3 regions of the Streptomyces sp. NPDC090798 genome follow, and region 3 is predicted to be linked to each of the others. Evidence: riboswitches for the same ligand, from Rfam matches in the RefSeq annotation. Region 3 holds a riboswitch; each other region holds the start of a gene.

Region 1 (4,076 bases), on a different contig from region 3:
CCACAGCTCCGTGCCGTCGTCGAGGGTGAGGATGGTGCGGTAGCCGTACGAGCCGGCCCAGCCCGCCTCCGTGATCGTGCCGCTGTGGATGGCCTTGATCAGAGTGCCGGTGGGGGCCGCGAAGTCGAGGCCGGTGTGGTACCCGGAGGACCACATGGAACCGGCGTCACCGAAGCGGGAGGTCAGGGTGTACGAGGAGGTCGGCAGCGAGTAGCTCTTGGCGAGCTCGGCGAGGCGCGCGGCCTCGGCCTTCTGCTTGGCGTCCTCGTCCGCCTTCTTCTTCGCGGCGGCGACCTTGGCCTCGGCGTCGTCCTTCTGCTTGGCGGCCAGCGCGACCGCCTTCTTCGCGGCGGCGGACTCGGCGGCGTCCTGGGCCGCCTTGTCGATCTGGTCCTGCTGCGACTCGGCCTGCTGGATGATGCGGGCGCGCAGCGCCTCGCCCGCGTCCTTGTTGCCCTGCGCGGCGTCGGCGCTGGTCACGCCGGCGCTGGTGAGCGGGGTGGCGGAGCCCTTCGGCGTGCTGGAACCACCGTCGGATATCAGCGCCTTGGCCGATTCGGTGACCGAGGAGAGGTCGGGCAGCGAGATGGAGACCGGCGGCTTGCCGGGCGCCGCGGTGGCCATGCCGCCCGCGCCGACGGCGGCGATGACGCCGACGCCCAGGACCGTGGAGCTGCGGGCGAGTCCCCCGCCACGCTGCTTGGAGACGCGGTGCCGGCCGCGGAGGGGACGGATGGAATCCTCGGTGGGGTTCCACTCCTCCCAGGGGCCCTCGTCCTTGCCGTAGGCGTAGCCAAATGTCTGGGTGTCGTTCGGCGGGAACGAAGTGGGCTGGGCGGGCCGGTTGGACGCCACGTGGGCGTGCTCCTTTCCTTCCTTCTCGCCTACCGGGTTAGCTGACGGGTTCGGAGCAGGAAGGTCTCCTACGCGCGTCAACCCACGGTGTCTCCACCGTGAAAGACGCTCGATTCACCCCAAGTTGGTGGTTCCCCGGTTCCCTCACGGGATTCGGCGCGTGCGCACGGAGCCGACTCTTGTGACGGCTGGGACGACCGCGCTGCGTTATCGAACGTTAATAGACGCGGGTACCGGATTCCAAGCCGTTCGTACTGATCATTAACCACTTTTGGCCAGGACTTACCACCCACGACCGACGGAAATCGGGCGAGTTGGCCGCACCTGCCTACCTGGCGGTTGGCTACGGCCGCCGCACGGCGAGCAGCGCCATGTCGTCCGTCAGGGCGCCGCCCGTGTGGCGCCGGACCTCCTCCGCGAGCGTGGCCAGCAGGGCGTCGGGGCCGGGGAAGGTCCGTCCGGCCAGGCGCGCGGCCGGATCGTAGAAGCGCCCCTGCGCGTCGCGGGCCTCGGACAGTCCGTCCGTATGGAAGAGGAGCGTGGCCCCGTGCGGGAACTCCGCCTCCTCGGCACGGTCCGGCCAGCTGCCCAACTCGCCCATGCCGAGCGGCAGTGCGGGGTTCGCGGCGGCGAGCGTGACCAGCGTTCCGTCCGCGTGCAGGAGCAGCGGCGGCGGGTGGCCGCGGTTGACGATCCGTACGAGGTCGCCCTCGTGCGTGATCTCCGCGAGGACGGCGGTGGTGAACCCCTCGAAGGCGTCGAGCCCCTCGCGCCGGGTGCCCTCGCGGGCCAGCGCCCGCTCCAGCCGCTGCGCGACCGCCTCCGGCGTGGCCTCCTGCTCGGCCGCCTCCCGGAACGCCCCGATGACCACCGCGACGGCGGCCACCGCGTCCATGCCCTTCCCGCGCACGTCACCCACCGCCAGCCGTACGCCGTGCGGGGAGTCCTGCACCGCGTACAGGTCGCCGCCGATGAACGCGCCCGCCTGCGCGGCCTCGTAACGCGCCGCGACGTCGAGGCCGCCGATCCGCTGGTCGGGTTCCGGCAGGACGGCACGCTGGGCCGCCTCGGCGATCTGGTGGGCCGAGGCGAGTTGTTCGTCGGTGCGGCGGACGAGGATGTTGATGAGCACGGCCAGCACGCCGACGGTCGCCACGGTGGCGACCTCCGTGAGCGCGTCCACCTTGAGGACGATGCCGAGCCGGATGTGGATCGTGAGCACCGCGACGAGCGCCGTGACGCCAGTGAGCACGGTGCCACGCAGGGAGAAGAGCGGCGCGGCCACGAGCGGCGCGGCCGTGAAGAGGGGGCCCGCGGTGAAGGCCATCGGGGTGAAGTAGTCGTAGAACGCGCCGACCAGGATGAGCAGTGCGGGCAGCACCCGGACGAGGCTTCGCGCCAAGGAGATCCGGCTCCGGTCCGGCTCGGCCGGGCGGAGCATCGGCTCGTCCCCCAGCCCCGGATCGGGCACGGGGTCCTCGGGCAACCGCCCACCGGAGCGGTCGTACGGCTCCTCGTACGGCTCGCCGTACGGCTCCTCGGCCCGCTGCGCGCCTCCTTGCTGCTGCCCCACCCGTCCAGGCTTCCCGGCACGGGGGCGGGGGGCGAGTGGTGAGGGGCCGACCGGGGGATGCGTCAGTCCGAGCCCGACCACCGGACGCCGCCGCCCGCTCCGCCGCGCCCGTGGTGGTGCCCGGCCGGGGCGACGACGGTCCCGCCGTCCGGCACGAAGTCATGACCGCCGTGACAGACCCCGAGGAACAGCGCGCACACGGCGAGCAGCAGCGAGAGTGCCGGCGCGCGCCGGACCAGCCACCGAGGACGACTCATAGTGAGCGGAAGACTACAGAACGTCGGGTCGGCAGGGAAAGCCGGGGCGGGACGGTGAACGGGAAAACCGGGACGGCAAACGGGAAAGCCGGGCGGTGAACGCGGGAAAGCCGGGGCGGTGAACGGGAAAAAAACCAAGGGCCGGAACTCGTTTCCGAGTTCCGGCCCTTGGCCTTCAGTAGCGGGGACAGGATTTGAACCTGCGACCTCTGGGTTATGAGCCCAGCGAGCTACCGAGCTGCTCCACCCCGCGTCGTTGAAATTAGTGTACGCCATCCGCGGGGCCCGATTCACCAGGCTTTTCGCGGACGCCCGCGAGGCCGCCCCTACCCGGCCGCGAGAAGGTGCCGATTGGGCGCCACGGCCCGCTCCTCGAACTCCGGCAGTACGACGACATCCGCCCCCGCGGCCACGAGCAGACCGTTTCCGTCGGCCCCCGTCACGAACGTGTCGGGCTCGCGCCACGCGGTGACCACCCGCCGTACCCCCGCGTCGAGGATCAGCCGCGCACAGGGCGCGGGCCGGGACGCCCGCCGCGCGCACGGCTCCAGGCTGCTGTACACGGTGGCGGAGCGCAGCCGCGGATCCGCGGCATCGATCTTCGCGAGCGCCGCCTCCTCGGCGTGCACGACGGGATCGTCACTCTCCCGCGAGTGCCCGCGCGCCAGCTCGGTGCCGTCGGCCGCCACCACCACCGCCCCCACGCTGAACGCGGTCTCCGAGGGCGGGCACAGCGCCGCCAGCTCGCAGGCGACGCCCAGCCAGTGCCGGTCCGCGGCGGAGGCGACAGCGCCCGCCCCGGGTGCGGTGGGGACGTAACGGATGAGGACGACGTCCCCGACCGGCCGTGTCTCCGCCAGCCGCATCCGGCCCGGCGGATATCCCCCGGGTCCGAACAGCCGTGGCGCGTCCGGCTGCCCCACGAAGAGCGGCGCGACGGCGAGCTGCAGCTCGTCCGCCAGCCCCTGGGTCATCAGCTGGGTGTGCACGCGCCCCCCGCCCTCGACCATGAGCCGCCGCACCCCGCGTACGTCGTGGAGGTGTTCGAGCACGAAGGGCCAGTCCAGCTCGGCCCCGGTCGGGACCACGTCGACGTCCAGTCCGCGCAGGGCGTCGATGGCGCGTTCGGCGCCCTTGTCCGTCGTATAGACGGCCTTCTCGCCGCCCGTGTGCCAGAACTGGGCGTCCGGGTCGAGGTCGCCGGAGCCGCTGACGGTGACCTTCAGCGGGTACTCCGGGCGGCCGGCGGCGATCCGCGCCGCCCGGCGCTCGGCGGAGTTGACCAGCAGCCGGGGGTTGTCCGCGCGGATGGTGCCGGCGCCGATCAGGATCGCGTCGCTGGACGCCCGCACCTCGTCGACCCGGTCGAAGTCGGCCGGGCCCGAGAGCAG
Region 2 (4,076 bases), on a different contig from region 3:
CCGACGTGGCTGATGTCGTCGTAGAAGAAGACGAGGTCACCGGGCTTGATGTCGGCGAGCGAGACGGTCGTGCCCGCATTCACCTGGTCGTAGGTGGTGCGCGGGAGGGTGACGCCGGCGGCCTTCCAGGCGGCCTGGGTGAGGCCGGAGCAGTCGTAGGAGCCGGGCCCGGTCGCGCCCCAGACGTACGGCTTGCCGATCTGGGTGCGGGCGAAGGCGAGGGCTTTGTCGGCCTTGGCGGTGTACGAGGTGTCGGTGGCCGCATTCCCGGAGGTGCCGGCGGAGCCAGTGGTCCCGGAGGTGCCGGAACCCGTCTGTTGCCCGGCGGCCGCCTCCTGGGCCTTCTTCTCCGCCGCGGCCTGCTGTTGGGCCAGCTCCGCCGCCTTGCGGTCGGCCGCTTCCCGCTTCTTCCTCTCGATCGCCGCCAGCCGCGCCTTCTCCTCGGCGGTCAGCTTCGAGAGCAGCGAGCGCGCCTCGGCGAGCTTGCGCTGGACGTCGGCCTTGGACGTCCTGAGCGCGCTCTGCGTCGTGGTGAGTGTCTGCAGACTCTTGGAGGCCTCCGCACGCTTCTTGGTGGTGGCGGCCTGCTCGGTGACGTAGTCGTCGACGGCCGCCTTCTGGCGGGTGGTCAGACGGTTCATCAGCTGGGTCTGGTCGAAGTAGTCCTGCGGATTGTCGGCCAGCAGGAGGCTCGCGGTGTCGGGGGCGGCGGCGCCGGTGCGGTACTGCGCCGCGGCGAACGAACCCAGCTCCTCGCGCGCGGTGTTGAGCTTCTCGGTGCGCTGGGCCACGTCGTCGAGGAGGGAGTCGACGCGCTTGCGCTGCTGGGCGGTCTTCTCCCTGGTCGCGTTGTACTTCTCGGTCGCCGTCTCGGCCTGGTGGTAGAGGTCGTCGACCTTCTTCTCGACCTCTTCGACGCTCGGCTTGGAGTCGGCCGAGGGCGCGGCGTTCGCCGTCTGGGAGAGCAGGGCCACGGAGGTGAGGGCCGCCGTGGCGAGGGCGGGAGTCCGTATACCCGCTATGCGCGTAGCCGTAGGACTCCACTTGCGGTGCGACGCCAAGGTGGCGACTCCTTCCGTCATCCGCCTACCGAGTTAGCTGTCGGGTTCGGGCGGGTGCTTCCGGAAGGTTTGCCCTACGGTCCTTGCCCGCAGGGCGGTTGGACCGATTCACCCCAAGTTCGGTTGGGTCCCCGGCTCCGGCTGCCGCGTGGGCGCACCGGACTCGGCGGAGGCCGCACGGCCCGGCGACGTTCGCCGGTTGGGTCGAGCGGCCTGCCCGGCACGCTAGCCAACTCATAACTGTTCTGTGAAGTTTGATGTGCGATATGCCCGATACATTTTCGTGACCTTGATCTGGCGGGCCGTTGACCGTGGCTGACCGTGATGAACCGATCCTGAGCGGTGACGGCGTCCTGTGCGGTAAGAGGGGCGGGGTGCGGTAGGAGGGGCGGGAAAGCGATGCGGGAAGAGATCATGCGCGGTCGCGGAAAAACCGGTCGGGTTTCCAGGGTGGCCGCGGGTTGTCAGTGGGGCCGCCTAGACTCGGAGAGCGATGAGCAGCCTCTTTGATGACAGCTTTCTGGCGGACCTCCAGCCTTCCGGGGCCCACGAGGAAGAGCCCCCGCCGCCGCCCGAGGACGGGGCGCCGGAGCCGCTTCCGGACGACCTGTTCGGCGGCCGCTTCGACGTGCCCGCGAGCCGGGACGCCTACTACCGCGACGGCGCGCCCCGCCCCGCCGTGGACCCGGCGGCCCTGCTGGACGGGCTGAACGAGAACCAGCGCGCGGCCGTGGTGCACTCCGGCTCCCCGCTGCTCATCGTGGCCGGCGCGGGCTCCGGCAAGACCCGGGTACTCACCCACCGCATCGCCCACCTGCTGGGCGAGCGTCATGTCCACCCGGGCCAGATCCTCGCGATCACCTTCACGAACAAGGCCGCGGGCGAGATGAAGGAGCGCGTCGAGCAGCTCGTCGGCCCGCGCGCGAACGCGATGTGGGTCATGACCTTCCACAGCGCGTGTGTGCGGATCCTGCGCCGCGAGAGCAAGAAGCTCGGCTTCACCTCCTCGTTCTCGATCTACGACGCCGCCGACAGCAAGCGGCTGATGGCGCTCGTCTGCCGTGACCTGGATCTCGATCCCAAGCGCTTCCCGCCCAAGTCCTTCAGCGCCAAGATCTCGAACCTGAAGAACGAGCTGATCGACGAGGAGGACTTCGCCGCCCGGGCTGCCGACGGCTTCGAGAAGACCCTCGCCCAGGCCTACGCGATGTACCAGTCGCGGCTGCGTGAGGCCAACGCGCTCGACTTCGACGACCTGATCATGACCACGGTCAACCTGCTGCGCGCCTTCCCGGACGTCGCCGAGCACTACCGGCGCCGCTTCCGCCACGTCATGGTCGACGAGTACCAGGACACCAACCACGCGCAGTACGCGCTGGTACGTGAGCTGGTCGGCACCGGCACGCATGACGAGGACACCCCGCTCAGCGAGCACGACCTGCCCCCCGCCGAGCTGTGTGTCGTGGGCGACGCCGACCAGTCGATCTACGCCTTCCGAGGCGCGACGATCCGCAACATCCTCCAGTTCGAGGAGGACTACCCGAACGCGACGACGATCCTCCTGGAGCAGAACTACCGCTCCACCCAGACGATCCTGTCCGCCGCCAACGCGGTCATCGAGCGCAACGAGTCCCGCCGCCCCAAGAACCTGTGGACCAACGCGGGCGCGGGCGCGCAGATCACCGGCTATGTCGCGGACACCGAGCACGACGAGGCGCAGTTCGTCGCCGAAGAGATAGACCGTCTCACGGACGCGGGCGACGCGAAGGCCGGAGACGTAGCCGTCTTCTACCGTACGAACGCCCAGTCCCGTGTCTTCGAAGAGATCTTCATCCGTGTCGGCCTGCCCTACAAGGTCGTCGGCGGCGTTCGCTTCTACGAGCGCAAGGAGGTCCGGGACGTCCTGGCCTACCTGCGCGTACTGGCCAACCCGGAGGACTCGGTCCCGCTGCGCCGCATCCTGAACGTGCCCAAGCGCGGCATCGGCGAGCGCGCCGAGGCCATGATCGACGCGCTCTCGCAGCGCGAGAAGATCAGCTTTCCGCAGGCGTTGAAGCGCGTCGACGAGGCGTACGGCATGGCCGCGCGGTCCACGAACGCGGTCAAGCGCTTCAACACGCTCATGGAGGACCTCCGTACGATCGTCGAGTCCGGCGCGGGCCCGGCGACCGTCCTGGAGGCCATCCTCGAACGCACCGGCTATCTCGCCGAGCTGCAGGCGTCCACCGACCCGCAGGACGAGACCCGCATCGAGAACCTTCAGGAGCTCGCCGCCGTGGCCCTGGAGTTCGAGCAGGAGTCCGGTGGGGGTGAGGGCGAGGGCGAGACACCCGTCGGGCTCGCCGCCTTCCTGGAGCGGGTGGCCCTGGTCGCCGACTCCGACCAGATCCCCGACGAGGACGAGGACGGCTCAGGCGTCATCACCCTGATGACCCTCCACACCGCCAAGGGCCTGGAGTTCCCGGTCGTCTTCCTCACCGGCATGGAGGACGGCGTCTTCCCGCACATGCGCGCGCTGGGACAGGTCAAGGAGCTGGAGGAGGAGCGGCGCCTCGCGTACGTAGGCATCACGCGCGCGCGGGAGCGGCTGTACCTCACCCGTTCGTCCATGCGCAGCGCCTGGGGTCAGCCCTCGTACAACCCGCCGTCCCGCTTCCTGGAGGAGATCCCGGAGACGCACCTGGAGTGGAAGCGCACCGGTGCGACCGCTCCGGTGTCCTCGGGGCCCGTCTCCGGTGTGGCCGCCTCGCTGTCGTCCTCGCGTTCGCGGTCCGCGGCGTCCGGTGCCTCCGGCTTCGCGACGCGCCGCGGGATCTCCGAGAAGCCGGTGGTCTCGCTGACAGTCGGCGACCGGGTCACCCACGACCAGTTCGGCCTGGGCACCGTCGTCGGCGTGAAGGGGACGGGTGCGAACGCGGAGGCGACGATCGACTTCGGCGAGGCGAAGCCGAAGCGGTTGCTGCTGCGGTACGCGCCGGTGGAGAAGCTGTAGTTCCGCAGGGTGGCGGTTCGGAG
Region 3 (4,076 bases):
TGCTTGCGGTGGGCGGCTGGCACGACCCGTACCGCGACACGGTGCTGCGGCTGGTCGAGAGCCTTCCCGCCGACCGCGTGCGCGGCCTGATCGGCCCCTGGTGCCACCAGTACCCGGACCGGGGCCTGCCGCCGGGCCCGGCGATCGGCTTCCTCCAGGAGACGCTGAGGTGGTGGGACCACTGGCTCAGGCCGGCCGATACGGTCCCCGAGCCCGATCCAGACGTGATCGGCAATCCCGACCTCGGTGTGACCGGCAATCCCGACCCCGGTGTGATCAACAACCCCAGCCCCGCCGGGACCGCTGATCGGGGCCCCGGCGCGACCGCCCGTCCGGACCCCGGCGCGACCGTCGCTCCGGACCCCGGCGAGGACAACGATCCGGACCCCGTCGTGAACAACCGCGACGTGATGGCGCAGCCCCTCCTGCGCTCCTACGTCATGGCCGCACACCCGCCGGCGACGACGTACCCGTCCCTCCCCGGTCGCTGGGTGGGCGACGCGGCCTGGCCCTCCCCCTCCGTGACCCCGATCGCGTACGCGCTGCGGGGCGCACCGGTGCTGGTGCGCTCCCCTCAGCACACGGGTGTGGACGCGGGCCGTTTCCGCCCCGTCGGGAACGACGCCGACCTGCCGCCGAACCAGCGGGAGGAGGACGCGAGGTCGGCCTGCTTCGAGTTCGAGGTTCCGGGGGAGACCTGGGTCCTGGGGCGCCCCAGGGTCCGCCTGCGTCTGACGTCCCGCTCCCCCTGGGGCCAGGTGATCGCCCGGGTCTGCGACGTCGCTGCCGACGGTTCCTCGACGCTGGTGACCCGGGGTGCTCTGAACCTGTCAGCGCGCTATGGCCCCGACCAGGCGGTCTCCTGGAATCCGGGCTCTACGGAGGACGTGGTTTTCGACCTGACCGCCATCGGCTACGCGTTCCCGCCCGGCCATCGCATCCGGCTCTCCCTGTCCTCCGCCTACTGGCCGTGGATCTGGCCCCAGCCGGGTTCGGCGGCGGGATTCATCCTGGACCCGGCGGGCAGCTGCCTCGAACTTCCGGTGCGAGCGCGGGAGTCCGACCCGGGGATCACCTTCGAGGAGCCGGAGCAGTCCGAACCCCTGGGAGTGACGTCCCCCGCCACCCTCGACGAACCCCGCCCCGAACGCCTGGTCGCCCGTGACGTGGCGAGGGGCGAGTGGCGTTCGGAGGTCGACCCCCGCCGGGACGGCACCCGTGTCCACCCGGACGGCCTCGAATGCACGGAGGAAGCCCTGGACACGTACACCATCGGCGAGTCGGACCCGCTCTCCGCCCGTATCCGCTCGACGAGGTCGATCCGTCTGCACCGGCCGGAGCTGCCTTGGGACGCCCGGGTCGAGACACGCTCCGAACTCAGCTGCGACGCCCGGGAGTTCATCACCTCGAACGAGCTGATCTGCAAGGACGGCGACGAGGTGGTCTTCCATCGGACGTGGGAGAGGAGAATCCCCCGGACGGCGGACTGGAGTCCCGACGGCGCCATGGGCAACCCTGAGGAGCATGGCGCGGACCGGTGAGTTCCTGATGGCCCTGGACGAGGGGATGCTCGCGTACTTCCGCGAGATGGCCGACGAGATGGTCACACGCTTCGGGATCCCCCGGGCCGAAGCGGTGGCGAGGATCAACAGGGCTTACGCGGGGCAGGAGTTCGGGCCTTATCCGGACCTGATGTGCCACGAACTCCCCGAATACTGGGCCTACGGCCTCTACTTCAAGCCCAACGCGGGCCGGCTCCCCGACGACGACCCCGACACGGACCTGTCCGTGTGGGAGGTACGCCCGGCTCCGCCCGCGGGCTCATCGGCCTGGACGCTCGACTCCTGATGTCCGTTTTGCCGCCAGTGCCGCTTTATTTCTACTTGGTCGCGTGAATTGGGTCACGCGCATGCGGGGTGGACTCTTTATCCCATCTTGACGACTTCCCCTTTGCATAAGGCAAGTTGAGCGTCACGTTCCGGATTAATCGGGCATTTTCCCCCTCATTTTTGCCAGGTGAAAGCGATCTACACCGGGAAATGAGGGCTTGTTCCGGACATGTGCTCTCGCATACGTTCACGTCGATCCGGACGGACCGCCCAATCCTGCCGCCGACCGGAATAACCCAGCCACCCACACACGCACGGCAGGAGCGGGGGACCCAGGTAAGCCGCCGATCCGGACACCGGAACGGCTAGGGGTGAAGTCGCACACACCGTGCGGCCGGGCAGCTCCCGCCCGAACCCGACAGCTCACCTCGCAGGCACCGGAGAGGAATTCGCCATGTCCGCACGAGGCAAACGCCACAGCTTCAAGACCCGCAGCATCCTCACTCGGGGCATCCTCGCCGCGGGAATGGGCGGAGTCGCGCTCGCCCTTCCGATCATGAGCGCGACCTGCGCACAGGCCGCCACCACCACCGACGTCCAGCTCATCACGTACAAGGTGGTCGCGGGCGACACCCTGGCCAAGATCGCGCAGAAGAACCCCACGAGCGGCGGCGCGGCGAAGCTGTACGCCGCCAACCGCGCGGTCATCGGCCCCGACCCGACGACGCTCCGCCCGGGCCTCACGCTGACCGTGGGCACCAGAACCATCAAAAGCACCACCAAGGCGACCCCGGCGCCCACCGCCAAGGCCCCTGCGAAGACGTACGCGAACAACCTCGACGGATGGATCAAGCACTCGCTGGACATCATGGCCCGCGCCAAGATCCCCGGCACCTACAACGGCATCCACCGCAACGTCATGCGCGAGTCCTCCGGAAACCCCCTGGCCATCAACAACTGGGACTCCAACGCAAAGGCCGGCATACCTTCCAAGGGCCTCCTCCAGGTCATCGACCCGACGTTCAAGGCCTACCACGTGCCGGGCACGTCGATGAACCCCTACGACCCGGTCGCGAACATCACGGCGGCCTGTAACTACGCGGCGGCGAAGTACGGCTCGATCGACAACGTCAACGGGCCCTACTGATAGGACTGGTGGGGCTGGTTGGGCCGGTAGGGCTGGTACGACTGCCGGGGCTGACGGGGCTGATGGGGTCGAAGAGACTCGGACGGCTGCCGGGACCCACGCGGCTCTCCGGACTCCCGGAACCGGTCCGACCGGCCCGGGAACAACCGCTCCAGCACCACCGCGATCCCGTCGTCCTCGTTCGACAGCGTCACCTCGTCGGCCATCGCCTTCAGCTCCGGATGGGCGTTGGCCATGGCGACCCCCTGCGCGGCCCAGTCGAACATGGGGATGTCGTTGGGCATGTCACCGAAGGCGATGGTGGCGGCGGGAGTGAGACCGAGGTGAGCGGCGGCGAGTGCCAGACCGGTCGCCTTGGTCACGCCGCATGGCTGGAGTTCGACGGTCCCGGGCCCCGACATGGTGACGGTGGCCAGCGAGCCCACCACACCCCGGGCCGCCGAGGCCAACTCGTCGTCGGACAGCGACGGGTGACGGAGCAACACCTTGCTGATCGGCTCCGTCCACAGGTCGTCGCGGCGGTGCACCCGTACCGCCGGAAGCGTCGGATGCGGCATCACGTATCCCGGCTCGATGAGCGTCAGCCCGTCCACGCCGTCCTGGTCCACCGCGGCGTAGAGCAGCCCGACCTCCGCCTCGATCTTGCCGAGCGCGGTCTCGGCGAGTTCCCTGTCCAGGGTCACCGACCACAGCAGGCGGTCCGCCGCCGCGTCGTACAGCTGCGCCCCCTGCCCGCACACCGCCAGTCCCGCGCCGCCGAGTTCGTCGAGCAGCGGTCGAACTCTCGGCGCCGGGCGCCCCGTCACGACCAGGTGCCGGGCGCCCGCCTCGGCCACCCTCGCCAACGCGGCCCGGGACCGGTCGGAGAGGGTGTCGTCGCCGCGGAGCAGCGTTCCGTCCAGGTCAGTGGCGATAAGTGAATATGCAGTCGGAGCGGCCATGATCCGAAGAATACGGATCGAACGACTCATCGGCCCGGCGTGAACCGGACGACGTCCGGTATCCCGTCAGCAACGCCGTTCACCGTACGGGGCGTACCGGGCGTACAAAGTGCACTTCCGCGCCGCCCACCGAAGCGGGCGGTACGAAAAGACTCCGAG

Evidence for each region. Region 3 has a riboswitch for cyclic di-AMP ahead of ACIQTP_RS24485 (transglycosylase SLT domain-containing protein). Riboswitches for the same ligand answer to the same signal wherever they lie in the genome.
Region 1: another riboswitch for cyclic di-AMP. It lies ahead of ACIQTP_RS34025 (M23 family metallopeptidase); the one in region 3 lies ahead of ACIQTP_RS24485 (transglycosylase SLT domain-containing protein).
Region 2: another riboswitch for cyclic di-AMP. It lies ahead of ACIQTP_RS45865 (NlpC/P60 family protein); the one in region 3 lies ahead of ACIQTP_RS24485 (transglycosylase SLT domain-containing protein).

Annotation. Positions count from the first base shown of each region.
Region 1 is NZ_JBIVXA010000019.1:167,600-171,675, reverse strand. It holds gene ACIQTP_RS34025 (M23 family metallopeptidase) at 1-855, opposite strand, end outside; cyclic di-AMP (ydaO/yuaA leader) riboswitch at 867-1,024, opposite strand; gene ACIQTP_RS34020 (PP2C family protein-serine/threonine phosphatase) at 1,199-2,296, opposite strand; gene ACIQTP_RS34015 (hypothetical protein) at 2,491-2,685, opposite strand; tRNA gene ACIQTP_RS34010 (tRNA-Met) at 2,865-2,938, opposite strand; gene ACIQTP_RS34005 (dihydrofolate reductase family protein) at 3,012-4,076, opposite strand, start outside.
Region 2 is NZ_JBIVXA010000042.1:11,402-15,477, forward strand. It holds gene ACIQTP_RS45865 (NlpC/P60 family protein) at 1-1,061, opposite strand, end outside; cyclic di-AMP (ydaO/yuaA leader) riboswitch at 1,068-1,240, opposite strand; gene pcrA (DNA helicase PcrA) at 1,555-4,053, shown strand.
Region 3 is NZ_JBIVXA010000011.1:147,110-151,185, reverse strand. It holds gene ACIQTP_RS24495 (CocE/NonD family hydrolase) at 1-1,541, shown strand, start outside; gene ACIQTP_RS24490 (hypothetical protein) at 1,525-1,848, shown strand; cyclic di-AMP (ydaO/yuaA leader) riboswitch at 2,118-2,279, shown strand; gene ACIQTP_RS24485 (transglycosylase SLT domain-containing protein) at 2,284-2,976, shown strand; gene ACIQTP_RS24480 (HAD family hydrolase) at 2,970-3,917, opposite strand.